Regions from separate parts of the Paenibacillus sp. sgz302190 genome, predicted to be linked through region 3. Evidence: riboswitches for the same ligand, from Rfam matches in the RefSeq annotation. Region 3 holds a riboswitch; each other region holds the start of a gene.
The links. Region 3 has a riboswitch for cyclic di-GMP ahead of AC6RNO_RS12485 (hypothetical protein). Riboswitches for the same ligand answer to the same signal wherever they lie in the genome.
Positions count from the first base shown of each region.

Region 1: it holds a riboswitch for cyclic di-GMP, as region 3 does, so the genes downstream of both, AC6RNO_RS13620 (putative motility protein) here and AC6RNO_RS12485 (hypothetical protein) in region 3, are expected to answer to the same signal.
Region 2: it holds a riboswitch for cyclic di-GMP, as region 3 does, so the genes downstream of both, AC6RNO_RS35110 (S-layer homology domain-containing protein) here and AC6RNO_RS12485 (hypothetical protein) in region 3, are expected to answer to the same signal.
Region 4: it holds a riboswitch for cyclic di-GMP, as region 3 does, so the genes downstream of both, AC6RNO_RS33875 (EAL domain-containing protein) here and AC6RNO_RS12485 (hypothetical protein) in region 3, are expected to answer to the same signal.

Region 1 is NZ_JBZYAO010000010.1:89,549-93,270, forward strand. It holds gene carB (carbamoyl-phosphate synthase large subunit) at 1-165, shown strand, start outside; gene pyrF (orotidine-5'-phosphate decarboxylase) at 182-913, shown strand; gene pyrE (orotate phosphoribosyltransferase) at 953-1,594, shown strand; cyclic di-GMP riboswitch class I at 1,663-1,750, shown strand; gene AC6RNO_RS13620 (putative motility protein) at 1,770-1,979, shown strand; gene AC6RNO_RS13625 (hypothetical protein) at 2,325-2,621, opposite strand; gene AC6RNO_RS13630 (LysR substrate-binding domain-containing protein) at 3,034-3,722, opposite strand, start outside.
Region 2 is NZ_JBZYAO010000062.1:12,123-15,844, reverse strand. It holds gene AC6RNO_RS35110 (S-layer homology domain-containing protein) at 540-1,730, opposite strand; cyclic di-GMP riboswitch class I at 1,786-1,897, opposite strand; gene AC6RNO_RS35105 (amidohydrolase family protein) at 2,190-3,548, shown strand.
Region 3 is NZ_JBZYAO010000008.1:229,649-233,370, reverse strand. It holds gene AC6RNO_RS12490 (MFS transporter) at 381-1,604, shown strand; cyclic di-GMP riboswitch class I at 1,727-1,819, shown strand; gene AC6RNO_RS12485 (hypothetical protein) at 1,911-2,216, shown strand; gene AC6RNO_RS12480 (exopolyphosphatase) at 2,358-3,272, shown strand; gene gloA2 (SMU1112c/YaeR family gloxylase I-like metalloprotein) at 3,410-3,722, shown strand, end outside.
Region 4 is NZ_JBZYAO010000053.1:35,895-39,616, reverse strand. It holds gene AC6RNO_RS33875 (EAL domain-containing protein) at 1-2,213, opposite strand, end outside; cyclic di-GMP riboswitch class I at 2,300-2,392, opposite strand; gene AC6RNO_RS33870 (DHA2 family efflux MFS transporter permease subunit) at 2,717-3,722, opposite strand, start outside.

The DNA.
Region 1 (3,722 bases), on a different contig from region 3:
ACGCTGACGAAGGGCAAAACGCCTGAGCGTGACGGCTTCCGCATTCGCCGCGAAGCGGTGGAGAACGGCGTTGTCTGCATGACGTCGCTTGACACGGTCCGCGCGCTCTGCAACATGCTTGAAGCGGTCAACTTCTCCTCCCGTGCCATGCCTGTGCATGCTTAAGGGGCGGTGAGTGCGAATGAGTACCTACACTCGTGCGGACGTTGCCGGAAAGATTATGGTCGCTCTGGATTACCCGACAGCCGAAGGGGCCAAGGAGCTGCTGCGGCAGCTCGAAGGCATCCCTTGCTATATGAAAGTGGGCATGCAGCTGTTTTTCGCTGCGGGCCCAGGCTTTGTAGCCGGTCTGAAGGATAAAGGCTATAAAGTGTTTTTGGATTTGAAAATGCACGACATCCCGAACACGGTGAAGGGCGGGGCGGAGAGCATTACGCGCCTCGGCGCGGATGTGTTCAACGTCCATGCCGCCGGCGGCAAGCGGATGATGGAAGCGGCTCTCGAGGGCGTGGACAAAGCCCTCGCTCCGGGAGCGGGACGCCCGATTGTCATCGGCGTCACCCAGCTGACCAGCACCGGCCAGCAGGTGCTGAACGAAGAAATCGGCCTGACAGGCACTGTCGAGCAGGCCGTGCTTCGCTATGCCCGCCTGGCGCAGTCGGCGGGGCTGCAGGGCGTCGTTGCGTCACCGCTTGAAGTGACGCAAATCAAAGCGGCGTGCGGTGACGCATTCGTCACCGTAACGCCGGGCATTCGCCCTGCGGGCGCCGATATCGGCGACCAGACGCGCGTCATGACGCCGGCTGAGGCGTTCGCGCAGGGCACCGATTTTGTCGTGATCGGCCGTCCGATTACGGCGGCGGCCGATCCCAGAGCGGCGATGGAGTCGATCATCGCCTCCGTCGCGCTTTGACGGGCCTGCCCCTACATTCGAAAGGAACGGTGAGAGAACATGAGTCAGCTTGAAACGATAGCGAAGCGAGTTGCTTCCTCATTATTGGAGATAGGAGCGGTAACGCTTCGCCCGCAGCAGCCTTTTACGTGGACATCGGGCCTCAAGTCGCCGATTTATTGCGATAACCGGCTGACCATGTCTCATCCGGCTATACGCGAGCTGATTGCAGACAGTTTTGTGCTGCTGATCAAGGAAAAGTTTCCGCAAGCCGAAGTGGTCGCCGGCACGGCGACTGCCGGCATTCCTCACGCGGCATGGGTCGCACAGAAGCTGGGCCTGCCCATGATATACGTCCGTGACAAAGCCAAAGGCCACGGCAAGGAGAACCTGATCGAGGGGACTGTTAAGCCCGGTCAGCAAGTCATCGTGATCGAAGACCTGATCTCAACCGGCGGAAGCTCGCTGAAAGCGGCTTTGGCCGTTAACGATGCGGGGGCGAAAGCATTGGGCGTTCTCGCGATCTTTTCCTATCAATTGGATAAGGCGGCGGACGCTTTCCGGGAAGCCGGAATGCCGCTTCATACGCTTTCCAATTATACGAAGCTGCTTGAAGTAGCTTTGGAGCAAGGAGCAATCAAAGAAGAAGACATGGAACTCCTCCGCTCCTGGCGGGCAAATCCGGCTCAATTCGGACTGTAATCTTGCGCAGAAATTGACGATTTAGGATAAATGGCCTATACTGAAGGGGCGCAAAGTTCTGCCTGACATCTGCGAAACGGCAAACGGCGCGAAAGCGTCTGACGCAAAGCTACAGGGGCTAATCGGCTTGCAGCCGTACGCCAGCCAGCTACCGAACGGTGAGAGGAGGAAGATTATGAGCGTAAATGCCCCGCTATCCGCGGTCGGAAGCGGCAATGCTTTGCAGCAAGCAGTCGGACTGCAGCTGCTGAAAAAAATCAATAATACGCAAACGGCGCAAGCAAGCGTGATGCTGGAAGATTTCGCGAAATCCCAGCAGCAAGTTGCGGCGGCCGCCGCTTCAGTCACCCCCCACTTGGGGCGCAGCATCGACATTCGTGTATAATTGCACAAAGCCGGGAAGCTCTACCTTTTCGAAAAGGAGAGCTTCTTTTTTTGTGGCTTGGCGCGCACCGGATTAATACTTGCTCGTTAAGGCCTAATTGGTCTGGCAACGTAGAATGAGCCTCGCATTTACGAGTTTGTCGCGCAATATTCTTGCAAAAACCCCCATGACGTCGTGGACATCACCCCACAGAATGAAAATAATTCAGGTCTATTGTGTCTATTTTCGTATAAAGTGGAGCATTTTGCGCTTTGACGAGCTTGCCGTGGTAAATTCCTGCAGAACGCGGAGCATTTTGCGCATTGACGATCTTGTCGTGGTATTATCCTGTAGAAAGTAGTGCTTTTAGCACTTTGACGAGCTTGCCGCGAAAAATTCCTGCAAAAGTGCAGTTTTTTTCGTATTAACGAGCTTGCCGTGGTAAATTCCTGCAAAAGTACAGTTTTTTTCGCCCATATACGGGGTTAGCGCCAGTTTGGTCGGAAATTCCTGCACAATCGCAGGCTTTTCCTCCAAACGAGCCGTATCCATCGAAAAAGCCTGTACTTTTGCAGGTTTTGCTGGAGCTATGCCTCTTTTCAAACGGCTGGGCCGTTCTAATTGGGTGGGGATAGAGTGCCTTCCCGCAGTTAAAGCCGACAATGTACATCTTACCAACAAGCGAGGGCGGGGGATGCGATTACGATGCGGCTCCAGTCAGGCGAGGCCGTTTCTCAACGCCCGCAAATCTCAGGCGCGCGTTGTGTCGCCGACGCATGTCGAAGCTCAAAAAAGCATAAAGAAAAAAGAAACTTATGGCAACCTGGTTGTTGATAAGTTTCTTTTTTTGGGGTATGATGCGAGTATTGAAATGATAACAATTCTCAACTCGGGCGGAGAACGCGGGAAGCGTCCTTACAGGCTGTTTGTGCCGGCCCGAGCGATGACGCGGATCGATCGCACTGCGTGCGGTGTTGCGCGGCATGACGCCGGTCGACCACGACCACCCAGCGACAACCCGCAGCAGAAAAGGCTGCTGGTGGCTGGCAGCCGTCGAGCGTTTCAGCGGCGGAGCTTAGGTTGGTTGAGGCGCCGACAACATGCCGATGAAAGCTTGCAACGCTTGGGACATCCATTTTTTGGGGTGGATGAGCAGTTGCAGGTCCACGCTTAAATTCGGATGAGCGATCGGGATGACGGCAAGCTGCTTGCGTGCCAGTTCGGATTCCACGGCGATCCGGGGCAGCAGGGCGATGCCTAGCCCGTTCATGGCGCACTGCTTGATCGCTTCCAGGTTGCCCAGCTCAAATCCGATGCGAAAAGGGATGCTCTGGTCTTTCAGCAGCTTTTCGAACAAGTTGCGGTATATGCAGCTTTCTTCCGTGACGATAAATTCGTTATGCCCAAGATCGGCCAGCGAAACCTGCTCCGCCAGCGCCAGCGAGTGGCCGGGAGGGGCGACCAGCACGAGCGGTTCTTCCCGAACTTTGATGCAGCGAAGCTGGGTGTCGGCGGGATATTGGTCGAGGATGAGCCCGACATCGTAATCGCCCTCTTTTACTTTCGCAATCAGCGACGTTTCATCGTCCGGCAAAAGTTGGATGCTTAAACCGGGGAATTGCTGTTTGAATTTGTGCAAATAAGGCGGCAAATAATAGGCGGCCAAGGAATCGATCGTGCCGATCGTCAGCGCGCCGTTAACTTGCCTGGCAATCATTTCCTTAGACTGGTCGTAGAGATCGAGCATTTGCACGGCGAGCTTCA
Region 2 (3,722 bases), on a different contig from region 3:
AGATTCCCTTGCTGGTGCTGCACTGCCACCGGGACAAGCTATATTATCTTGCCACTGAGTGTCCCCTACACCGGCATACCAAACCTGGCCATTACCTTTAGCCGTATCATAAATAGACCATCTATCCCAATAATAAGAACCAGGGTCTGTCTTATTGTCTTTTGACCAAACCTCGATCTCGGTTCCGCTTAAAGTATCTGTTCCGGAGAAGGAAGCGCTGCCTGGTGAAAATCCATTGACCTTACGAAGTAATGTCCCGTTATTATCATACCAGGCTAGTTCGGTGATTACCTGTCCCGAAGGTGCATGTACAGTAATGGGATTCGTGTCTATCGATGAAACGGAACTAAAAGTTAATCCTCCGAAGTTATATAACCTGGATGAATCTATATTTAAGGTGTACGCTATTGTTTGAGTTGACGGAGCTGCTTTAGCATGGTTACTAAACATGACATCTATCTGAACCGACGCAATTAAAACAATAAGAGCTAATAATAAACTTCTACATGCTCTCATATGTGGTTGCTCCTCCTGATTATTTAGTTAGGGTAGGTATCTATAACACTTTTAGAGACAGGAGTATGCCCGGTAACAGAAGGAGTTTTTACATTCAAAACGAAACCTTCATTCTCGAATTTTGCTTTTGGGATAATATAAGCATTGATATATGGATAAGTAATCGCATAGGGAACGTTTAATGTTCCGGAAATAATGTCTTGAAAACTTTGCTTATACCCATATAACGAAAAAGGCAAATAATTGATTTTAGGGGCTAATGTATTTATGTCAACATGGGATTTAGCATACAGAATATAGCTTGCCGGATAATTCTTAATTGGGTTTTTATACGCCCCTGAACCCCAAGAAAGCTCGTTGATTGGAAGGAGATTTTTGTTCGGATCGTTGGGGTCTTCAAGATCGATAAGAATTAATTGATCAATTGTTCCCTTGAAATCGGGTGCATCAATGGCTAAATCGTCCGGATTCCAGTAATCAATTGCAAGTTTATCTGTGCCCCTTACTTTTTGGTTGAAAAAATCCGGATAGATGGTAAATATATTTGTTCTGTGCCAAACTAACTCTGCATTTGCTACAGCGTGTTTGTCAGCAGAAAGCGTTTGGCCGTCCTTAATGGAAAGAATACGCTCAATGATGGCCACCGCTTGAGCGCGCGTCGTCGTTTCGTCCGCCCCAAGTGTGCCGCTATCGTCCAGGCCGGTGATCAGCCCGGCTTTGGTCGCCAGATACATCCATTTCTTATCATCCAAGTTCTTGTCGCCAGTAGCCGCCCGAACCGCTATGCGCGCCATTTCTTGACGCGTCATCGGCGTATTCCAGTCTCCGCTCGTAAAGTCGCTCCATTGATGAATCCCCGCGGTGACCGCCGCGTTAATGTACGGCAAATACCAGTCACTGCCGCTGGCGGTGCCGGAAACCGAAAGATGAAGCGCGGTATCGACCATTTTGATAAACTCGGCGCGCGTCACTTTTTCGTTCGGTTTGAAAGAATGGTCTTGATAGCCGTCGACATAGCCTTTTTGAATGGCTCCAGCGATAGTTGTTTCCGCCCAATGTCCTTTCGTGTCGCTGAAGCTGCCTGTGGAAGCCGTACCGGCGGTAGTTATCGCTTTTGTTCCCGGCGCAGCAGTGGTAGAATCGGCCTCGGCAGCGTGAATGGAAGTTCCAAGTAGTGCGGCAGTTGCTAGTGATGCAATCCAATATACTTTCATTTGTATACCCCCAAAGGAATGAATTTACTTTTCTCAAATCAAAAAACCAACCGATTTCGGCAACCCGGCTGCCGTTTCTCCGAGAAATGTCTTACGACATATCCTTTGTAGAAGTAGGCCCGTGGCTTTGCGTCCCTGTCTTTCGAACAGGTTTGCCTTTTCGTGTTCAGTTGGTTTATAGGCATTTAAAACTACAAAAATAGTACATAAGATTTAATACAAGTCCCATATTAACCCATAATCTAACATATTTCCACATAATATTAATTTCTTGCACCTACTTGAACACACGCCGATCTTTTTCTTTCTTCATCAATAGCCTAGAGCTACGTTTGAGCAAGTGTCATAATTAAGTCTTGACCAAATATGTTAAATTATGTAATATTTTCTTTGTAAGCATTAGGTGTAAATTCGTTTTTCATCATCACTTTTGTAAAATCCATTCATTTGTCAAAGGAGATGGGAAGGTTGAGTAGACGTTACTTAATTAAAAACGGCTGCGTTTTGACGATGGACAAATCTTTAGGGGATTTTAAGAAAGCGGACATTTTAGTAGAAGACTCTGTCATTGCAACGATTCAAGAAGATCTCGAAGTATCGGATTGTGAAATGGTCGACGCAACGGATATGATTGTCATGCCGGGATTGGTGGATACCCATCGGCACGTTTGGGAATCTTTGGTGCGAACTATAGGCGCCGACTGGTCGTTGCCTACCTATTTGCAAAACATTTATTATGGCGGGTTTGGAAGCAGGCTGCGTCCCGCGGATTGTTATGCCGCTAACCTGTTGGGAGCTTTGGAAGCGCTCAATGCCGGCGTAACCACTCTTTTGGATTGGACGATGATTTATTCTCCCGATCATGCGGACGAATTGATTCGCGGCTTGCAGCATTCCGGCATTCGTGCCGTGTTCGCGTACGGAGCTTCCGGTGAAACCGAATATTGGAACCGTGATAGCAAAAAAATGGTTACTGACGATGTGCGCCGCGTAAAACAGCAGTATTTTTCCTCCGATGATCAATTATTAACGATGGGGTTAGCCATTAGAGGACCGGAATTTAGTCACTGGGATACATCGGTTCAGGAAATCCAGCTTGCCAGAGAACTGGGTGCGGTATGTTCCATGCATATTGGCTTCGGCAGTTGGGGGCCGGATGACCGATCCGTTGAAAAGCTATATAAAGCCGGTTTGCTTGGCCCCGATTTAAATATGGTACATGCAAATACAATGGGCTATGACGAATACAAAATGCTCGCAGATTCAGGAGCGTCGATATCCGTTACTCCCGAGGTGGAAATGATGATGGGGCACGGGTATCCTGCCACCGGGTTATTTCTTGAGAACGGCGGGACTCCTGCCCTTGGCGTGGATGTGGTGACTTCAACCGGCGGAGACATGTTTACGCAAATGAAATTCATGCTTCAGGCGGAGCGGGCGAGAACGAATCAGAGCATTTTAGCTTCCAAAAACATGCCCGGCGAATTAAGTTTGAAGGCTCGGCAAGTATTAAATTTTGCAACCCTGGCAGGAGCCCAGGCCTTGGGGTTAGAACGGAAAACCGGTACCTTGACTCCTGGAAAAGAAGCCGACCTCATCCTGATTCGGACGACGGGTTTGAATATGTTTCCTGTTTCCGACCCGGTCGGTGCCGTCGTGCAATTTGCAAATCCGGCCAACGTTGATTCCGTGTTTGTTTCCGGTCGTCCGGTAAAGCGGCACGGACAGCTTCTTCACGCGGACCTGAACCACGTGCGTAAAATCGCTAATGAAAGTAGAGATTTCCTGTTCTCTACATCTGCAGACGCTCCAAGCTGAGTTGTTTAAAAAAACCGGTCTCCAAGTCCTGGAAACCGGCTTTTTATTTGCGCTGTTCGCTGCTGGCTAGCTTCGGCATAATTTAAATGAAAATAACCAGAAAGATATAGAAACTAAAACACAACGAACCCACAATAAGTGAGTTCGTTGTATTTGGCACAAAAATTATCGCTG
Region 3 (3,722 bases):
GTATCAACCGGGCAAAAGATGTACTTTTGCAGGTTTTCTTCGCGCACCCGGGCGAGATTATGCGACGGACTCCGGTGTGCGGGTTTCTGGGCAGCCGCAGATACGCTTGCAGCGAAACATCCTTGCAAAAGCCCCTCCATGACGCTGGGCGGCGGAACCTATGAAGATGAAAATAGTGCAACGCTAGTTAGTCGGGAGTTGCTTTGGTGCATCTGCATATGCGGGACCGTCCGGTTTTCGGCGTAAGTACACTTTTCCTATGAAAATGGGGAAGGTTTTTTTCATATAAAAGAGATGCACGATTGCTAATTTTGTGTATAATAGGATTTTAGGGTTTGTTGACCTGTGGTTAATAATTGTGAGAACAGGAGTCATCTTCCATGAATCGGCTGCGAAGTTTCTTTGCATCTTATCATCCTATTGTACATACTTTGATTCTTGGAACCGTCATGGCCCGGGCGGCTTCTTCGATGAGCCTGCCGTTTTTGGCGATATATTTGGCCAAGCATACTTCCATGAGCGAGGTGGCGATCGGCGTCGTCATCGGCATGGGTTCACTGGCGGGGACGGCGGGGGGGTTCATCGGAGGCGCGCTTTCCGACAGATTCGGGCGCAGAGTGATTATGCTTGCGGCGCTTTTGGGCTGGGCCGTCGTCTTTACGGGCTTTGCCTTCGTCAAGCTGCCGCTGCTGTTCATGCTGCTGAACATGGTCAACGGCTTATGCCGCTCCTTTTATGAGCCCGTATCGCAGGCTTTAATGGCCGACCTCACGGAACCGGACAAAAGGTTCAAAGTTTTTTCCATGCGCTACATGGCGATTAACGTCGGCGTAGCCGTGGGCCCTTTGCTGGGGGCGTATTTCGCGACGCTGGACGGTTCGCTGCCTTTTCTTCTTACGGGCATCGTATATTTTATTTACCTGGTGACTTTGTACGTGCTGCTGTCGGTTTTCGGCATCAAGCAAATTGAAGGGGAGAAGAAAGCCCCGGTGACTTTCGCCTCGGCCTGGACCGTTATCCGCAGCGACATTTCTTTCAGGTACTACACGATCGGCGGGATTATCGGAGCAATCGGCTATTCGCAGGTGATGGTGACGCTGTCCCAGTATATGCAAAAAAGCTTCGCCGACGGCGTGCAAATGTTCGCGCTGCTCATGAGCGTGAACGCGATAGCGGTGATCGCGATGCAAATTCCGCTGACCCGCTGGGCGGAAAAATACAGCCCGCTTATGGCGGTAACGGTTGGCAACGTCATGTTCGCGCTCGGAGATGTCGGCTTTGCCTTGTCGCATACGACTTTTCTTCTGGTCGTCTCCATGGTCGTTTTTACGATGGGGGAAATTTTGAACTATCCCGCCGCCAGCCTGCTAATCGATAAGCTGGCTCCCGAGCATATGAAAGGAACGTATTTCGGCGCGCAGACGTTTACGAATTTGGGCCATTTTATAGGGCCGTGGGTGGGCGGATTGCTGCTGGTTTATTACGGAGGGCACGTATTGTTCCTCGTTATGGCTGTCGTGACAATCGGCGGAAATTTGTTTTATACGCGCGGATCTCAGCGCTTTCACCGGGTCGGGAATGTGTCTAAAAAAGAACAACTTTGAAAAATGGTTCTAATTACCTAATATAATATTGTAAAATAGGTATAACAGAGTATTCGAATTCGCCAAAACATACCTTATCCTTGATAGTAGTAAAAAGCGATGATTTGACAGCTTTCGATATGGCTCGATAATAGCAAACCTGGCGAAAGCCAGCGACGCAAAGCTACAGGGGCTTCCTTGTTCGTCAGGGGACACGATGCCAGCCAGCAGCCGAAAGTCAGGGCGACGATAACAGTTCCCCCTCCTTTTCAGACGTAGGTGGGGTTTTGCTTATGAAACAATAAAACAAAGGGAGGATCCAGCAGCATGCAGCCTGAATGGATGCAAAATGAAGAAGAAGTAATTACTTCGCTGTGTGGTAACCATGTTGCCCGTCTGGTACCATCCTCGGATGGACCGAAGTTGATGATTAACCGTGAAGAATACGCGCTGAAAGAAACTTGCTGGGATATAGAAATGTTTCACGGCCGGAGCAGCAGCATTTTGATCTTTTACTGGAAGGGTGAAGTAAAGCTTTCCGTGAAATTTCCGCCGTTATCTCAAGTGGAAGCGTTCCTTTCCAGACTATTCCAATGTCTAACATTCAAAATGAGGACGGTTCAGCCTGTTTAGGCTTACCGTTCTTTTCTTTTGCCTGCGGGGCATTCTAAAGATTTGTTGGATTTGTCAAAAATCGTTGTCACTTGTTGACAGTGACGCTATAATAGATGGAAAATAAAGTAGTTCTGCAGGACTAATTGGAGGATACATAACATGAGGTTGATCACTCGTTCGGATTTTGACGGGCTTGTTTGCGCGATGCTGTTCAAAAAATTGAACATGGTAGACGAAATGAAATTCGTACATCCCAAAGATGTGCAGGACGGCCTGATCGAAGTGACGTCTAACGATATTTTGGCGAACGTTCCTTATGTGCCGGGTTGCGGCCTTTGGTTCGATCATCATTCCAGCGAGTTGGAGCGGATGGGGAAGAGGGTCGAGTTCGAGGGAGAGACGCGGATCGCGCCGAGCGCGGCCAGAGTCGTATACGACTACTACGGGGGCAAAGCCGTTTTCGGCAATATCGACGATATTATGAAAGGCGTGGACAAAGCGGATTCCGCCCAGTTCAGCCAAGAGGATATTTTGAAGCCGCAGGGCTGGGATCTTCTTTCGTTCATTATGGATGCCCGCACCGGGCTCGGACGCTACCGCGATTACCGGATCAGCAACTACCAGTTGATGGAGGACCTCGTGGAGCACTGCGCAACGATGTCTGTCCATGAAATCATGGAACTGCCTGATGTCAAAGAGCGGGTTAACCGTTATTTTGAGCTGGATGCTTTATACCGCGAAATGCTCGGCAAGTACACGCGTACGGAGGGCAATGTCATCGTAACGGATCTCAGAGACGTGGAAACGATTTATCCAGGCAACCGCTTCATGGTCTATGCGCTCTATCCGGAGCAAAATATTTCAATCTGGGTCGTCGACGGGCGCAACAAACAAAACTGCGTGATCGCCTGCGGGCACAGCATCGTCAACCGCACTTCGAAAACGAATATAGGCACGCTCATGCTCAAAAACGGCGGTGGCGGGCATCATGTGGCTGGGACGTGCCAAGTTCCTTACGAAAACGCGAACGAGGTGCTGGAGCAAATTATCGCCACGATGAGAAATGACGGTTAAGAATTAACTTGCAGCCGCAGGAAGGGGAAATCCCGGAGAGCGGCTTTTTTCAGTGATGTTATTGCGCAGGTGAATGCGCTGACGTTATGATAATAGGAGATAGGTGTAGATAAATAGAGAAAACGGAGGGATAGGACGTGAATTTGCAGCGAATTCATCATGTAGCGGTCATTTGCTCGAATTATGAAACATCGAAACGTTTTTATGTCGAGCTGCTTGGGCTCAAGATCATTCACGAATCTTATCGTGAGGAGAGAAAGTCTTACAAGCTCGATTTGCAGATCGGTGTTGACGGGCAGATCGAACTGTTTTCTTTTCCCGATCCGCCGGAACGCGTCAACCGCCCGGAAGCGCGCGGACTCAGACATCTTGCATTCGCCGTAGCCGACATGGCCCAGAGCGTCGAAGAGCTTGAAAGCAAAGGCATTTCAGTAGAACCGGTCCGAATCG
Region 4 (3,722 bases), on a different contig from region 3:
CTGTGCGACATCGCAATAATCGCGTTGATGATGGCGCGGTCATGTTCGCTTTCCAGCATATCTTTCACAAAGGAGCGGTCGATTTTGATGGAATGGACGGATAGCCGTTTGAGCAGCGATAAGGAAGAATATCCCGTGCCAAAGTCGTCAATGGACAGCTTCACGCCCAAATTCATAATCTCGCTGCAAATGTTCGTCACATTTTCGCTGTCGCTCATTGCCGTGTTCTCGGTAATCTCCAGGCAGAGCAGGCTCGGATCAATGCCCGTTCGATGCAGCGTATCCGTCAGCCGGCGCGAAAAGTTCGGGTCGAGGAACTGCCTGGCCGACAAATTGATGGACATCGAAAACGGCGCAATCCCCGCTTCCAGCCAGCGCTGAAGCTGAAGACATGCGGTATCGAGCACCCAATACCCGATCTCCACAATAATGCCCGACTCTTCGGCTAGCGGAATAAAATCGCCGGGCGGAACAAAACCGATGCCGGGACGATTCCAGCGGATCAGCGCCTCGACCCCCATAACCGCGCCTGTCCGCACGTCGATTTGGGGCTGGTAATGAAGCGAGAACTCGCCTTCCTCCAAACCTTGCCGCACCCCCGAATTGATCAAATATCGCCCCTGTTCCTCGTCATGCAGCTGCGGCTCGTACATCACGAACTGGTTTCTGCCCTGCCGTTTCGCCTGATACATCGCGATATCGGCGAATTGCAGCAGCTCGTCCGGATTCACGCCATGCTCAGGGGACCAGCAAATGCCCATGCTGGACGTAACGTAGAACGCTTTATCCTGATAAGCAAAAGGCATTTTGAAGCCTGCGAGTATTTGATTCGCCCAGCCGTGGATCTGCTCCTTGTCCTTCAATCCGGGAATAATGAGCGCAAATTCGTCCCCGCCCAATCGGAAGATCGTCGCCTGCGGAGGCGCGAGCAGCGACAACTGGTCGGCCACTTTTTTCAACAAATGATCCCCGACAACGTGCCCTTGAGTATCGTTAATTTGCTTAAATCCGTCCAAGTCCAGCAGCATAATGGCAATGGAAGAACGACTGCCCTCGGATAAATGCGATTCCAGCTCGTTGTTGAAATAAGCGCGGTTCATAAGGCCTGTCAGCGTATCGTGGTAAGCGAGATACACGGCCTGCTCTTCGGCCGCCTTGGCTTTCGTAACGTCGAGCAGCACCACATACTGCAGCAGATCGCCCTGCGCCTCAAAATATTTGCTCTCGGCCTTAACGTACTTTTTCGCCCCTTTGCGCGTGACGACGATATAGTCCCCCTGGATCGTTTCTTCCCCGAAACCCGGCTGGTCGAACGAACGCGAGGACTTGTGGGACTGGGGAAAAATGAACTCCTGCGCATGGCGAAGAAGCAATTCCTTCTGCGTGCATTCAAAAAGCAGCGCCGCTTGCGGATTCGCCTCTTTAATAATTCCGTCCTGGTCCGTAATGATCATCGTTAACGGCGACATTTCGTACAGAGCCTGATACTTCCGTTCCAGGGAAGGCAGGAAATCATATTTGATCATGGCATATCTGAGGAAAAAAGTGAAGATAATGAGCGCGAAACTGCTTAATGCCGGAAAATTGACGCCGCTTGGCATAACAGCCGGCATTTTAAAGAATATAAACGCTATCGCCCAAACAAACGAAAAAAGGAGGCCAAGCAAAACCGTGCGCATCTGCTTTCGCTTCAAGTTCAAATCGTATTGATTTACGAACCTGAACCCTGCGGTCACGATGACGATGCAAACAACGGCCGTATACAGCGTGCTGCCCAGCATCAATGCTGTTAGGCCTGCACCGGGTTCCTGGTATTTCCAAATGCCGTTCTGGACGAAATGAACCGTTATCCATGGAGGCGGAAAAAACACCAGCGAGGCCGGAACCAACGGGCTGTAGCAGATCGCCGTCATAACCGGCCGCGGAGTCGATTGAAATCCCTCCGTCAGCCTGAAGCAAAAATGCATCGTCAGACACATGATGATGCAAGCCGGAAAATAAAACAGCAGCAGCGCGATTCGGCCCGCGTATTGGATCGGGGCGATGCTGAACAGCAAATTCCCGATGAAAAACAGCATGGTGGCAAGGAAAAAACAGGCCGCGATTTTATTCAGCCCGTTGTACCGGTTTCGCTGATAAATTTCGATCATCATGTAGAGCAACAAGAGAATTGGTACTATGTACAGGAGTATGGACACTAAATAAGCGATCATGAAGCACACCTCATTATCTTGTTAGTCCGTCATAAACGACCAAAAAAAAAGAAACCTTGCTTTAAGGTTCCTTCTCAGCGGCCTAAAGCGGAAACTGGCTGGCATACGATGTGAATCCTTTTCGTGTAGCCCCTATAGCTTTGCGTCCTTGGCTTTCGCCAAGTTTGCCTTTATCTCTTTAAGAAATATTTAAATTGGTGAATGATAGGTCTAAGTTCCTAGTTATTTTATATCACGTATCACCAAATTTCGTCAATAAAATCCTTAATTATGAAATATCTGGTGCTATCGGCTCCTCGGATGGCTGCTTACTTTTCGGCCCCCCCGCCGACAATCCGCCAAAATCCGACAACGGAGGAGCTATGAACGCCCCCTTTTCGTTAAAGGAAAAAGAGGCCTTCCTTAGCCTATTGTCACAAGCTAATCAGAACCTCTTCTTCAAAGCGCCCTCGGCGCTGCAAGCCGGCAGTCAGACCCAGTCAGGCCTCTATTTTGCCGAATGGTCAGGCTTGCAGCTCGGCGGCGGGAACGGCTTCGGCCTCTTTTTTCGATAGCACTTCCTTCTTCAGAAACCAGCAGATAACAAAAGCCGCGATCATAAAGCCCAAAGCGATGATAAAAATGCTCTGGAACGAATTCACAAATACCGCTTGAATCTTCGTTACCAGATCGGCGGATATCCCCGCGGGAATTCCCCCTGTCGCGATATGATCCGCCATGCCCGGAGGAAGCTCGCCGGCCAACCCGGCAACGCCGGTTTTGATTTTGTTAGCGAGCAGGCTGCCGAAGACGCTTAATCCGATTGTCGCTCCAAGCGACTGGAACAGCTGAACGGTTCCGAGCGCTACGCCGCTGTTCTCCTTGGCGACGGATTCCTGAACGATCAGGTTATCTCCTCCGAATAAAGCCCCGATACCGAGTCCTAACAGGACAAAGGTAACAATGATGTACAGCGGCGTTGTCGCAGCATGAACCTGAGACAGCAAACCGACGCCGACGATCGGCAGCAAGAAGCAGACGATAAACAAGTTCCGGTACGGAATCCGGGTAATCAGAAATCCGTTCAGGATACTCGAAGGAATCGCCCCGGCCATAAACGCCAGCGTCAAATATCCGGCAGCGGTTGGACTTAGGCCCATCACGTTCTGAGAGAAAAACGGGAACGCCGCTATTCCGCCCATCAATCCAAGCATTACGATAAACACAAGCAGCGACAATACGACCACATTGCGGTTGCGGAACAACGACAGCGGTATAATCGGTTCCGCCGCTCTGGATTCAATCCTTATAAAGAGGGCGATAAACAGGGCCGAAAGCGCAAGCAGCCCTATGATCAGCGGAGATGACCAGGACAAGCCCCGATTGTCGATCAGCACCGGCGCAAGCAGAAGGGAAAGCAGCGCCAGCACGAGCGCAGACGCCCCCATCCAGTCGATGGACCGCTTCTCCTCCCCTTTGGATTCGCGCATTCCTATGAATATTACCGACGCTGCAAGTATCCCGACCGGG